DNA from 2 places in the Streptomyces umbrinus genome. Region 1 is predicted to be linked to the other one. Evidence: predicted binding sites of a transcription regulator. Region 1 holds the regulator's gene; the other holds the start of a gene.
What was found. Region 1 encodes HrcA, which represses chaperone genes, less so after heat shock. Its sites were predicted from a motif close to TTNGCACTCNGNNNNNCNGAGTGCNAA; they were not measured.

Region 1 (7,173 bases):
CGCGTAGACGACGCGCGTGACGTCGGTGGAGGCGTGCCGGGCGTAGAACCCGTCAACTGCCGTATGCCGCCGCAGATCCGACCCGTCGGCGAGGGAGGAGTACACGGCCCCCACACCTTCATGATCGGAGAGGAAGACGACCCGCTCGCCCACCCACGAGGGGTACTCCAGATTCCCGTCCAGGTCGGCATGCAGCCGTACGAACTCCCCGGCCTCCCCGTCGCCCTCCCGGTCGATCCACAGCTTCCCGGCCGTGCCGCCCCGGTACCGCTTCCACCAGGCGGCCTCACGGCCCATGGGCGCGGACAGCAGGAGCGTGCCGGGGCCGCCCCGGGCCACATCGCCGACAGGCCCGTACGGGAGGGTGGTTGCCGGACCGCCGTCGAGCGGGACGGCCCGGGCCCAGCTGCGGCGCAGGCTCGCCTGGCCCTGCGTGCTGAGGGCGAGCACCTCGCCCTCCGGGGTCCAGCCGCGCACCTGGGTCTTCCAACTCCCCCAGTACGTAAGACGTTTGGTGGACCCGCCGTCGACGGGGGCGATATGCACCTCGGGTGCCCCGTCTCGGGTGGAGGTCCAGGCGACGGTCGTTCCGTCCGGGGAGATGCGGGGATGGTTCACCGGGACGTTGTCGGCGCTGACCCGCCAGGCACGGCCACCGTCGAGTGGCGCGACCCAGACGTCGTCCTCGGCGGTGAAGGCGATCAACTCGCCGTGCAGATGCGGGTACCGGAGATACGGGGCAGATGCGGCGGATGCAGTCTGTGTCACCCGATCACCCTATGCAGCGGCCCTGTCCGCGACCAGAGCTTTCGATCACTTGCCCTGGAAGCAGGAGCAGGTGGGGTGCGGGTACTCGGTGACGGTCCTGGTGACAGTGACGGTCGCCTCCGGCCGGCCGGGCGGCGGGGTCGTCTTGTGATCAACAGGCGGTGTCCACGGGTTGACGGTGCTCGGCGTACCCGCCCTGCAGTTCCCGAGCACGTCCACCCGGAACCACTCCTTGCCGCCCACTCTGGCGGTCAGGTCACCCCGTACGCAGGTCCCGTTGATCTCCTGCGTCACCTTGCCCTTGATGGTGATCTCGCGCCCGTCCTTCTCCTCCCCGACACAGTCGACGGTCGCGAAACTCCGCACGCTGGGAGAACTCCCGCCGGTCTGCCCGTTGTCCCCGTTGTTCCCGTACGAGGCGGTGCAGCTGAGCCACTGGACGTCGACGCCCTGCTTCTCCAGCTCGCGGGTTCCCGTCTGGTCGGTCGTGATCGCCACCGCGGCGGCGCTGATTCCGTTGCCGGGTTCACACGCGACCGCGCCGAACACGGCCACGACGACGGCGCCGGCCGCGACCGGTCCCCGCCGCCCGCCCAGCCGACCCCGTAAACGCCTCAATGCCCCCATAGACGGCAGCGTGCCACCCCCGAGCGAAGCTCGATAGACCGCATGCAGCCAGGATTCCACCCCCGCCGCCCTTACCCATTCCCGTCCCCTGGGGGCTGCGCCCCCAGACCCCCCTTATCGGCCTGAACGGCCTCGTCCTCAAACGCCGGACGGGCTGAAAGTGTCGGCCCGGGCCGCAATGTATTCAGCCCCTCCGGCGTTTGAGGAGCGGGGGTTCGGGGGCTGGCCCCCGAAAAGGGACGGGAATGGGTAGGGGCGGCGGGGGCGAGAAAACTGGGCGTCAGGACCAGCGGCCCGTGCGGGTCAGTAGCAGGGCCGTCGCGGCCGTGCCTGCGGTGGAGGTGCGCAGCACGCTGCGGCCCAGCCGGCAGGCCTTCGCTCCGGCCTCGGTGAAGGCCTCCAACTCCGCAGGGGACACGCCGCCCTCGGGGCCCACGACGAGCACGATCCGCCCGGCGGAAGGGAGTTCGGCCGTCGCCAGCGGCTCGCCCCCGTACGCCCGGTCCTCGTGCAACACCACCCCAAGGTCCGCTTTGGCGAGAAACGCGGCAACCTGCTTGGTCGTCATCGCGTCCGCGACCAGCGGAAACCGCACCCGCCGAGACTGCTTCCCCGCCTCACGCGCGGTGGCCCGCCACTTCCCGAGCGCCTTGAGCCCCCGCTCGCCCTTCCACTGCGTGATACAGCGGGACGCGGCCCACGGGACGATCTCGTCGACACCGGTCTCCGTCATGGTCTCGACGGCGAGTTCACCGCGGTCGCCCTTGGGGAGGGCCTGGACGACGGTGATACGGGGAGCCGGCTCGGGCTCCTCACGTACCTCGGCGATGTCCGTCACCACGAGCCGGTCCTTGCCCTCGGCGGCCTTGACGACGCCCTCGGCCCAGCGCCCGAGCCCGTCGGTGAGGACGACGTCCTCTCCCGCCCGCAGCCGCTTCACGGACACGGCGTGCCGCCCCTCGGGCCCGTCGAGCACGAACTCGGGCCCGCCCGGCACCACGTCCACCACGAACACCGGGGCGGTCAACGGACCGGGCCCCCGCCCGAGTTGGACGACAACGCTGTCTTGGCGGCGGCGAGTTCGGCCGCGAGCACCTCGACCAGTTGCCCGGCGGGCAGCTCGCGCGCGAGCCGGTGGCCCTGTCCCGCCCACAGCGCCATGCCCTGGGCGTCCCCCGCCTTGGCCGCGGCCTTGCGGAGCGCGGAGGTGAGGTGGTGGACGTCCGGGTAGGCGGCGGGCGCGTACGGCCCGTGCTCGCGCATGAAGCGGTTCATCAGACCCCGCGCGGGCCGGCCGGAGAAGGCGCGCGTCAACTCCGTACGTACGAAGAGGGGGTTGGTCAGTGCCTGCTTGTGCACGGCGTTGGCGCCGGACTCGGGGGTGGCGAGGAACGCCGTGCCGAGCTGGGCGGCGCTCGCGCCCGCGGCGAGCGCGGCGGCGATCTGGCTGCCGCGCATGATGCCGCCGGCCGCGACGATCGGGATCTGCACGGTCTCGCGGACCTGCGCGATCAGCGAGAGCAGTCCGATGCCGGAGCCGTCGGTCTCCGGGTTGTCCCGGTGGGTGCCCTGGTGGCCGCCGGCCTCCACGCCCTGCACGATCACCGCGTCGGCGCCCGCCCACTGCACGGCCTGCGCCTCCTCGGCGGTGGTCGCCGTGACGAGGGTCAGCGTGCCGGCCCGGCTCAGGGAGTCCAGGACGTCGCGCGTCGGGCAGCCGAAGTGGAAGGAGACGACCGGTACCGGGTTGTCGAGGAGTACGGCGAGCTTGGCGTCGTATCCGTCGTCGCGTCCGCTGTCGGGGTCGCCCAGTTCGGTCTCGTACCAAGAGGCCTCGCCGGCCAGTTGGTGGGCGTAGACCTCGACTGCGGCCGGGTCGGCGTACTCGGGCTGCGGCATGAACAGGTTCACGCCGAACGGGCGGCTGGTGGCGCCCCGCAACTGCTTGATCTCCTGGTACATGCCGTCGGCCGTTTTGTACCCGGCGGCGAGAAAACCGAGCCCGCCGGCTTCGGACACGGCCGCTGCGAGCTGCGGCACGGAGACGCCGCCCGCCATGGGGGCCTGCACGATCGGGAGTGGGAAGAGATCGGTCAGCGCGGAGGACATGACGGCATGTTGTCACGTCCTCCGTACAAGTCCGAATCCGGCCTTCCCCCGGGCATAAGCCACGGGAATTGGGCCGCGGGGAGAGTTCTTCGCCCCCGCCGCCCCTACCCATTCCCATCCCTGACTCAGGGGCTCCGCCCCCGAACCCCCAAAAGACTGCGCAGTTCCCCGCGCCCCAGGTCTTCAGGGGCGCGGGGAACTGCGCGACCAGCCACATCCGGACCCGCACCCGACAACGCACCCCACGGGGTCTGGGGCAGAGCCCCAGGAGGACGGGAATGGGTAAGGGCGGCGGGGGCGAAACAAACCCTCAGCGACCGTTGAACGCGTCCTTCAGCCTGGAGAACAGCCCCTGCTGCCCGGGCTGAAACTGACCCGTGGGCCGCTCCTCCCCCCGAAGCTGCGCCAGCTCGCGCAGCAGCCGTTCCTGCTCGGGATCAAGCTTGGTCGGCGTCATGACCTCGACATGCACGATGAGATCACCACGCCCCCCACCCCGCAGATGCGTGATCCCACGGCCGTGCAGCGGAACCGACTGCCCGGACTGCGTACCCGGACGGATGTCGATCTCCTCCATCCCGTCGAGCGTCTCCAACGGAACCTTCGTGCCGAGAGACGCCGCGGTCATCGGGATGGTGACCGTGCAGTGCAGGTCGTCACCGCGCCGCTGGAAGGTGGAGTGCGCGACCTCGTGGATCTCTACGTAGAGGTCACCGGCGGGACCACCACCGGGCCCGACCTCGCCCTCGCCCGCGAGCTGGATCCGCGTGCCATTGTCGACACCGGCGGGAATCTTCACGGTCAGGGTCCGACGCGAGCGGACCCGCCCGTCACCGGCGCACTCGGGGCACGGCGTCGGAACAACCGTCCCGAACCCCTGGCACTGCGGACACGGCCGGGACGTCATGACCTGGCCCAGGAAGGACCGTGTCACCTGGGACACCTCACCGCGACCGCGGCACATGTCGCAGGTCTGCGCGGAGGTGCCGGGCGCTGCGCCCTCGCCACTGCACGTCGTACACACGACGGCCGTGTCGACCTGGATGTCCTTCGTCGTACCGAAAGCCGCCTCGTCGAGGTCGATCTCCAGCCGGATCATCGCGTCCTGGCCGCGCCGCGTGCGCGACCGCGGGCCCCGCTGCGACGCCGTACCGAAGAAGGCGTCCATGATGTCCGAGAAGTTCCCGAACCCGCCGGCGCCGAAGCCGCCCGCGCCCTGGCCGCCCGCCTGGGACAGCGGGTCACCGCCGAGGTCGTAGACCTGCTTCTTCTGCGGGTCCGACAACACCTCGTACGCGGCGTTGATCTCCTTGAAGCGCTCTTGCGTCTTCGGATCGGGATTGACGTCCGGATGCAGCTCGCGTGCGAGCCGCCGGAATGCCTTCTTGATCTCGTCCTGGGACGCGTCGCGGCGCACGCCGAGTACGGCGTAGTAGTCCGTGGCCACTTACGACTCCGCCAGGATCTGTCCTACGTACCGTGCCACCGCTCGTACCGCTCCCATCGTTCCGGGGTAATCCATGCGCGTCGGGCCGACCACGCCAAGTTTTGCTACTGCCTCGCCGCCCGAACCGTAGCCGACCGAGACGACGGACGTGGAGTTGAGTCCCTCATGGGCGTTCTCGTGACCGATCCGTACGGCCATGCCCGAATCATTGACCTCACCAAGGAGTTTGAGGAGAACGACCTGCTCCTCAAGTGCCTCCAGGACCGGACGGATGGTGAGGGGAAAGTCATGTCCGAAGCGGGTCAGATTGGCGGTGCCGCCGATCATCAGCCGCTCCTCGGTCTCCTCGACGAGGGTCTCCATGAGGGTGGAGAGCACCGTCGCGACCGTCCCCCGGTCGTCCGACTCGAAAGCGTCGGGGAGATCCTGCACCAGCTGCGGGACGTCCGCGAAACGGCGGCCCGCGATCCGGCTGTTGAGCCGCGCGCGTAGATCCGCCACAGAGGCCTCCCCGAAGGGCGCCGGGCAGTCCACCATGCGCTGCTCGACCCGGCCGGTGTCCGTGATCAGTACGAGCATGACGCGAGCCGGGGCCAGCGACAGCAGCTCCACATGACGCACGGTCGACCGCGTCAGGGACGGGTACTGCACGACGGCCACCTGCCGCGTGAGCTGCGCGAGGAGCCGGACGGTCCGCCCCACGACGTCGTCGAGGTCGACGGCGTTGTCGAGGAAGCTGTGGATCGCCCGCCGCTCCGGCGCGGTCATCGGCTTGACGCCCGCGAGTCTGTCGACGAAGAGGCGGTAGCCCTTGTCCGTGGGGATACGGCCGGCGCTGGTGTGCGGCTGGGCGATGTAGCCCTCGTCCTCAAGGACCGCCATGTCGTTACGGACGGTCGCCGGGGAGACGCCCAGCCGGTGGCGCTCCGTGAGCGCCTTGGAACCGACCGGCTCCTCGGTGCCCACGTAGTCCTGGACGATGGCGCGCAGCACTTCGAGCCTGCGTTCACTGAGCATCGCGCACACCTCCAGCTGGTCTTCCCCGCGGTCTTCGATCATCCTCGATCGCCTTGCCTGGCACTCAGCGTGCGCGAGTGCCAGCATCCCCGGGCCAAGTGTACGGCCGGTAGGTGCGACCCGGGCAAGGGCGGCCCTGCGATGTCACGACGACGTGTACGGGGCTGTCCTGCTCTGTCCCGACTACTGTCCGCGCACTTCACGGGGCGTAGGGCTAGCGTCGGTGTATGAGGGTGACTTGGGAAGAGGCCGGGTGGGAGGAACTGGGTCCGCGGGTCGGGCGCTGCCGGCTTCCGGTGTGGGACTGCACGGTGGGGCTCGTGGTGGGCGAGGGTGCGGCGCTCATGATCGACGCGGGGTCGGGGCTGCGGGAGGGCGCGCGGCTGCGTACGGAGGCGCGACGGTTGCTCGGGGGCGGGCGGGTCACCCATCTCGCGCTCACCCACCCGCACTTCGATCATGTCTTCGGCGCGGCGGCGTTCGCGGGGGTCGAGGTCTTCGGAGCGGTGGGCCTTGAGCGGGTGCTCGTCGACGGAGGGGACGAGTTGCGGGCGGACGCCGAACGCAACGGCGCCGATCCGGGCGAGGCCGCCGAGGCGGCGGATCTCCTCGTCCGCCCCCGGCATCTCGTCTCCGGCGAGTGGACGCTCGACCTGGGCGGCGGAGTGCAGGTCCTGCTGGCGAACGTGGGCCCCGGCCACACCGGCCACGACCTGGCGGTTCTGGTCCCCGGAAGCCCTGGAGCCCCCGACGGCACCGACGGCACCGGGACGCGCTCTCCGGAGATCGTCTTCTGCGGCGACCTCGTCGAGGAGTCCGGCGAACCCCAGGCGGGCCCCGACGCCGTCCCCACCCGCTGGCCCGCGGCCCTGGACCGGCTGCTGGCCCTCGGGGGCGAGGACGCCGTGTACGTGCCCGGCCACGGGGCGGCGGTCGACGCCGGGTTCGTACGGGCCCAACGGGACGCGCTGGCACGGCGTTTCGGCGCGTCGTAGGGGCTCGCGGGGCCGGGTCGCAGGAGGCTTGTCGGCGTGTCGCAGGGGGCTCGGTGCGCCGGGCGGGGACGTTCTCCTATCGTCATCCGAATGCGCCAGTACTCAGCGGACCTGACCCCTCCGTGGAAGAAGCCCAAGCCCGTGCCCGAGGTGGCGGCGGAGCCGGGGCTCGTGGTCGAGGAGCCCGGGACCGGGTTCTGCGGTGCCGTG
Region 2 (7,173 bases), 2.3 Mb from region 1:
CCGACCAGGCCGACGCCGATGTGGCGGTCGCCGACGACGGCAGCTTCGTCGTGGCGTGGAAGGAGGCCTTCGACGTGTTCGTCGGCAACCCCGCGACCCTGCACGCCGGTCAGGACGACGTCTGGGCCCGCGGCTTCAACGCGGACGGGACCGCGACCGACCGGCTCGTTCCCACCCGGATGAACGTGGTGACCGGCGGGGGCCAGGGCGGCCCGGCCGTGGCCCTGGCCGCGAACGGCCGTCTGGCGCTGACGTACTCGGACGACTACGACGGCAACGGCCACAACGAGATGCGCCTGCGGGACGCGTTCAAGAACGCCTGATCACGGCCCCGTCGGCGGAACGCCGGCGGAAACGCCCGAGGGCGGCACCCCTGGAATGGGATGCCGCCCTCGTTCGCGTAATGCGAAGTACTGCGTAATGCGAACTGCGAAGTACTGCGAACTGCGATGAACTACCGAGCCTTGGCTGCTTGCGCAGGGGCTCAGAAGTCCATGTCACCGCCCGGCATGCCGCCACCGGCGCCGGCGCCGGCACTGGCCTTCTCCGGCTTGTCGGCGATGACGGCCTCGGTGGTGAGGAACAGCGCGGCGATGGACGCGGCGTTCTGCAGGGCAGAGCGCGTGACCTTCGCCGGGTCGATGATGCCTTCGGCGATCATGTCGACGTACTCACCGGTCGCGGCGTTGAGGCCGTGGCCGACGGGAAGGTTGCGCACCTTCTCGACGATGACGCCACCCTCGAGGCCACCGTTGACGGCGATCTGCTTGAGCGGGGCCTCCAGGGCGAGCTTCACGGCGTTGGCGCCGGTCGCCTCGTCACCCTCCAGGTCCAGCTTCTCGAAGACCGAGGAGGCCTGGAGCAGGGCCACGCCACCACCGGCGACGATGCCCTCCTCGACGGCCGCCTTCGCGTTGCGAACGGCGTCCTCGATGCGGTGCTTGCGCTCCTTGAGCTCGACCTCGGTGGCGGCACCGGCCTTGATGACGGCCACGCCGCCGGCCAGCTTCGCCAGGCGCTCCTGGAGCTTCTCGCGGTCGTAGTCCGAGTCGGAGTTCTCGATCTCGGCACGGATCTGGTTGACGCGACCGGCAACCTGGTCCGCCGAACCCGAGCCGTCCACGATCGTCGTCTCGTCCTTGGTGATGACGATCTTGCGAGCGCGGCCGAGCAGCTCAAGGCCCGTGTTCTCGAGCTTGAGGCCGACCTCCTCGGAGATGACCTCGCCGCCCGTGAGGATGGCGATGTCGTTCAGCATCGCCTTACGGCGGTCACCGAAGCCCGGGGCCTTGACGGCAACGGACTTGAAGGTGCCACGGATCTTGTTGACGACCAGGGTCGACAGGGCCTCGCCCTCGACGTCCTCGGCGATGATCAGCAGCGGCTTGCCCGACTGCATGACCTTCTCCAGGAGCGGGAGCAGGTCCTTGACGTTGGCGATCTTCGAGTTCGCGATCAGGATGTAGGGGTCGTCGAGGACGGCCTCCATACGCTCCATGTCGGTGGCGAAGTACGCCGAGATGTAGCCCTTGTCGAAGCGCATACCCTCGGTGAGCTCGAGCTCCAGACCGAAGGTCTGGGACTCCTCGACCGTGATGACGCCTTCCTTGCCGACCTTGTCCATCGCCTCGGCGATGAGCTCGCCGATCTGGGTGTCGGCGGCGGAGATGGAGGCCGTGGAAGCGATCTGCTCCTTGGTCTCGACATCCTTGGCCTGCTCAAGGAGGGCACCGGAGACGGCCTCGACGGCCTTCTCGATACCGCGCTTGAGAGCCATCGGGTTGGCGCCGGCGGCTACGTTGCGAAGGCCCTCGCGGACCAGCGCCTGCGCCAGAACGGTCGCGGTGGTCGTACCGTCACCGGCGACGTCGTCCGTCTTCTTGGCGACTTCCTTGACCAGCTCAGCGCCGATCTTCTCGTACGGGTCCTCGAGCTCGATCTCCTTGGCGATGGAAACACCATCGTTGGTGATCGTGGGGGCGCCCCACTTCTTCTCGAGGACGACGTTGCGACCCTTGGGACCAAGGGTGACCTTGACGGCGTCGGCGAGCTGGTTCATCCCGCGCTCGAGACCGCGCCGTGCCTCCTCGTCGAACGCGATGATCTTGGCCATGTGAAGTGGTCCTCCCGGACTGGGGTGGAATCTCCAGGACCGCGCCCGCGCCCGCGACGGACGGCCTGCCGACCTCGTGGTTCCTTGCCCCACCCGGCCTGCGGGCCTCACCGACCCGGTCCTCGTTATCACTCTCACCTTCAGAGTGCTAACGCCAATGATTAGCACTCGACCCATGCGAGTGCAAGCGGCTCACGATGATCCGCAGGTGGGAGCAGGTGGGAAGAGAGCGCACGGACGGGGCGCGAGCATGCCGAAGGGCCCGCACCCGGTGGGGTACGAGCCCTTCGGAAGAAGAACGTCGCTGCAGTAAGTCGGCGCGTGCTTCAGCCGGTCGCCAGTCGGACCATGTCCGCCTGCGGCCCCTTCTGGCCTTGCGAGATCTCAAAATCGACCCGCTGACCCTCTTCCAGGGTGCGGTAGCCGTCCATCTGAATCGCGCTGTAGTGGACGAAAACATCCGCACCACCGTCGACCGCGATGAAGCCGTACCCCTTCTCCGCGTTGAACCATTTGACGGTGCCCTGAGCCATGCCTAACTCCCCTATTACTGGCCCTTGCACAGACCCGCACTTCGCGGATCCGGGTCAGACCTCACCCCCCAACGGTTGGGGGTGTGCGCCGGAACGCGTCGACCGCGGCTGAATGTATCCGTCCAACTGCCGTCTGCAACAGGTCAATCCGACGAGAATTCCGGGCACGACCGATCGGGAATATGTGAAGAATTCACGAAGATTCAGGGCAAGTCGGGCCCCATGAATGCCATAAAAGGCTCAAAAAGGCGGGGCACTTTGGCTACTTCTTGTCGGGCTTCGGGCGGGATCTCAATGCGCCCGGCGTGCGGATCGAAGCAGGTTCCCCAACTGTACCGCGCTCAACCATACAGAATTGCCCCTTCCGCTTCTCTCACGGAGGGGGCAATTCGATGAACTCTCGGTGACGGCCGTTACCGAAGGTAATGATCAGCCCTCGGCACGGCTCCCGACGGTCAGCCGCCGGCGACGGCGGGAATGATCGACACCCCGGCCCCGTCCGGCGTCGCCGTCTCCAGCCCCTGCTCGAAGCGGACGTCGTCGTCGTTCACGTACACGTTGACGAACCGGCGCAGCTGCCCCTGGTCGTCCAGGACCCGGGCGGCGATCCCGGCATGGTTCTTCTCCAGGTCGGCGATGACCGCACCAAGAGTCCCACCCTCAGCAGAAACCTCGGCCTTGCCGCCCGTGTAGGTGCGCAGGATGGTGGGGATACGAACGTTGACGCTCATGGGGTTAGACCTCCGTCGGAGTGGGTGGCCCGTTCAGGGGCGCGGGGAACTGCGCAGTCTTTGTCTTTAGGGGCTCGGGGAACCGCGCAGTCTTCAGGGGCGCGGGCAACTGCGCGACCAGCCCCCACGCGCCCGCAGGATGAAACGACTAGCCGAGCCCAGCCTCACGGAAGGAATCCAGGTTCGGCCGGATCGTCGCGGTCAGCCCCGTGTCGGAAGCAACCGCGTCCAAGGTCTTCAGACCATCCCCGGTGTTGAGCACAACAGTGGTCAGACTCGGATCCAGCAGACCGTTCTCGATCAGCTTCTTCGCCACGCCCACCGTCACACCACCGGCGGTCTCCGCAAAGATCCCCTCGGTCCGCGCCAGCAACTTGATCGCGTCGACCACCTGCTCGTCGTTCACGTCCTCCACGGCCCCACCCGTACGCCGGGCGATATCGAGAACGTAAGGACCGTCCGCCGGGTTACCGATCGCGAGCGACTTCGCGATCGTGTTCGGCTTCTGCGGCCGTACGACGTCGTGCCCGGCCTTGTACGCCACGGACACCGGCGAGCAGCCCTCGGCCTGTGCACCGAAGATCTTGTACGGCTTGTCCTCGACGAGCCCGAGCTTGATCAGCTCCTGCAGGCCCTTGTCGATCTTCGTGAGCTGCGAGCCCGAGGCGATGGGCACGACGAGCTGGTCGGGCAGTTGCCAGCCGAGCTGCTCACAGATCTCGTACGCCAGGGTCTTGGAGCCCTCCGCGTAGTACGGCCGCAGGTTGACGTTGACGAAGCCCCAGCCCTCGCCGGCCGGGTCGCCGATCAGCTCGGAGCAGAAGCGGTTCACGTCGTCGTAGTTGCCCTCGATGCCGACGAGCTCGCCGCCGTAGACCGCGGCCATGACGACCTTGCCCTGCTCCAGGTCGTGCGGGATGAACACGCAGGACCGGAAGCCGGCGCGCGCGGCGGCGGCGCCCACCGCACCGGCGAGGTTGCCGGTGGAGGAGCAGGAGAGGGTGGTGAAGCCGAAGGCACGCGCGGCCTCCAGCGCCTGGGCGACGACACGGTCCTTGAAGGAGTGCGTCGGGTTGCCGGAGTCGTCCTTCACGAAGAGCTTGCCGGCGTCGACACCCAGTTCGCGCGCGAGGTTGTCGGCCTGGACGAGCTTGGTCCAGCCGGGGTTGATGTTCGGCTTGTCGGCCACGTCCGCGGGGACGGGCAGCAGCGGCGCGTACCGCCAGATGTTCGCGGGGCCCGCCTCGATCCGCTTGCGGAGCTCCTCGGTGTCATAGGCCGAGAAGTCGTACGCGATCTCCAGCGGGCCGAAACACTCCTCGCAGGCGAAGACCGGACCGAGCGGGACGCGGTGGCCGCATTCACGGCAGGAAAGCGCGGCGGCCGGTCCGAGGTCGACGGAGTTCGCGACGGGGGCGGAGTTCGTGGTGCTTGCAACTGTCTGCGCAGCCATGGAGGCGAGGCCCTTTCTCCTCATCTTCCTCACGACGCACTTCGCCGTGAGACGGATTTGGCACCTTCCCTAGCCGGGAGCCTCGCTGCGCTGATCGACAATGATCAGGACGAGACCGGCTGGAGGGTTGCCGGGGCTTCAACGGGCCGTATCCCTCTGCCCCTCTGGATGAGCGGTATTCAGTTGTGGTTCTGGCTCTGGTTTTGGTTGTGCACGCAACGACCCCCGACATGCGATGGTCATCAGCGTTGTTCAAGACTGTAACCGAAGGCCTGGATGGTGGAGAGAGCCGTCCGAACCGCGAGATGACAGTGACGCAACCCACACTGCAGGCCGCGGCGGGCACACGCATCCCAATGAACGCAAGGGAGAGCCGCACGTGCTGGAAGACGTCGAGCGCTGGCTGAGCACGCGCTCCTGGTCCGTCGAGGACCGCCCGCTCAAGAAACTCATCGCCGCGAAGCGTGCCACCGGCTCCACGGTGAGTGTCGTACTGCCCGCGCTCAACGAGGAGGAGACCGTCGGCGAGATCGTCGCGATCATCCGCCGTGAGCTGATGACCAGGAAGGTGCCGCTCGTCGACGAGATCGTGGTGATCGACTCGGGTTCGACGGACCGCACCTCCGAGGTCGCCGCCGAGGCGGGCGCCCGTGTCGTGCACCGGGACGAGATCCTGCCCCGGCTGCCGGCCGTCCCCGGCAAGGGCGAGGTGCTGTGGCGCTCGCTCCTCGTCACCCGCGGGGACATCGTGGCCTTCGTAGACGCGGACCTGAAGGAGTTCTCGGCGGACTTCGTCTCCGGGATCGTCGGCCCGCTCCTCACCGAACCGGGCGTCGACCTCGTCAAGGCGATGTACGACCGCCCGCTGGGCTCCGCCGCAGGTCAGGGAGGTCGGGTCACCGAACTCATGGCCCGCCCGCTCCTGAACATGCACTGGCCGCAACTGGCCGGCTTCGTCCAGCCGCTGGGCGGGGAGTACGCGGCCCGCCGCTCCCTCCTCGAACAGCTCCCGTTCCCCGTCGGATACGGCGTCGAGCTGGGCATGCTGGTCGACGCGCTGCACCTGGTGGGCCTGGACGCCCTGGCCCAGGTCGACGTCGGCGTCCGCAAACACCGCCACCAGGACGGCCAGGCCCTGGGCCGCATGTCCGCCGCGATCTACCGCACCGCCCAGCTCCGCCTGGCCCGCGGCCACATGATCCGCCCCTCCCTCACCCAGTTCGAGCGAGGCGAAAACGGCTTCGAGCCCCGCACGTACTCGGTGGACATGGAGGAACGGCCGCCGATGGCGGAGATCGAGGAGTACGTGGAACGCAAGGCGGCGTAGCGCTCCGCGGGGTGCGCCGTTGTTGTCTGCGGCGCCGCGGGGGCTGGGCGCGCCCACGATGGGGGTCCCCCCACTCGAGCGAAGCCGAGAGTGGGGGAGGAGCCGCACATGTCACCGCCCCGCGCCCCTTGAAAGCCAAAAGACTGCGCAGTTCCCCGCGCCCCCAGGTTTTTAGGGGCGCGGGGAACTGCGCAGTCCAGCCCCCACCCGGCGGTCAGGCGACCCACAACCTCGCCCCCACGCCGGGTGGGAACGTTTGAGCGTTTACACCGGGGGCTAGATTTCGAGTCATGGTCTCCACCCGCGGCACCCACAACATCCTGGTCGCCTCCAACCGCGGCCCGATCTCGTACACCCAGGACAAGACCGGGGCGCTCACCGCCAAGCGCGGCGGAGGCGGCCTCGTCTCCGGCCTCTCCGCGATCGGCCCGGACGCAGGCGCCCTGTGGGTGTGCTCGGCCCTCGGCGACGGCGACCGCGAGGCCGTACGACGCGGCGTGGGCGAAGACGGCGTACGGATGCTGGACATCGACGCCGACACCCACGCCGCCGCGTACAACGACATCGCCAACTCCGTGCTGTGGTTCGTCAACCACCTGCTCTACCAGACACCGCTTGAGCCGGTCTTCGACAAGGAGTTCCGGCGCCAGTGGGCGGCGTACGAGACGTACAACCACGCCTTCGCCGAGGCGCTGGCCGAGGAGGCGGCGGAGGGCGCGGCCGTCCTCGTACAGGACTACCACCTGGTTCTCGTCCCGCGGATGCTCCGTGAACTCCGCCCCGACCTGCGGATCGGGCACTTCTCGCACACGCCGTGGGCTCCGCCGGAGTACTTCCGGCTGCTGCCGGACGACATCGCGGCGAAGGTGCTCGGCGGGATCCTCGGCGCTGACCGGGCCGCGTTCCTCACCCAGCGGTGGGCGGACGCGTTCACGGACTGCTGTCACGCCGTCCTGGGTCCCGGGATCCCCTCCGGTACGCGGATCGGGGTGCACGGCCTCGGAGCGGACGCGGAC

Region 2: groL (chaperonin GroEL) is a predicted target of HrcA. The motif match lies at 2,239-2,265, and genes of this name have one in related genera.

The regions. Positions count from the first base shown of each region.
Region 1 is NZ_JAUSZI010000002.1:7,820,302-7,827,474, reverse strand. It holds partial or broken gene QF035_RS34560 (S41 family peptidase) at 1-717, opposite strand, end outside; gene QF035_RS34555 (hypothetical protein) at 814-1,395, opposite strand; gene QF035_RS34550 (16S rRNA (uracil(1498)-N(3))-methyltransferase) at 1,676-2,422, opposite strand; gene QF035_RS34545 (nitronate monooxygenase) at 2,419-3,504, opposite strand; gene dnaJ (molecular chaperone DnaJ) at 3,815-4,951, opposite strand; gene hrcA (heat-inducible transcriptional repressor HrcA) at 4,952-5,968, opposite strand; gene QF035_RS34530 (MBL fold metallo-hydrolase) at 6,196-6,963, shown strand; gene QF035_RS34525 (DUF3097 domain-containing protein) at 7,054-7,173, shown strand, end outside.
Region 2 is NZ_JAUSZI010000002.1:5,568,538-5,575,710, forward strand. It holds gene QF035_RS24230 (phospholipase D-like domain-containing protein) at 1-323, shown strand, start outside; gene groL (chaperonin GroEL) at 485-2,113, opposite strand; gene QF035_RS24240 (cold-shock protein) at 2,440-2,646, opposite strand; gene QF035_RS24245 (MoaD/ThiS family protein) at 3,102-3,377, opposite strand; gene thrC (threonine synthase) at 3,526-4,830, opposite strand; SAM riboswitch class I at 4,848-5,005, opposite strand; gene QF035_RS24255 (glucosyl-3-phosphoglycerate synthase) at 5,210-6,157, shown strand; gene QF035_RS24260 (alpha,alpha-trehalose-phosphate synthase (UDP-forming)) at 6,448-7,173, shown strand, end outside.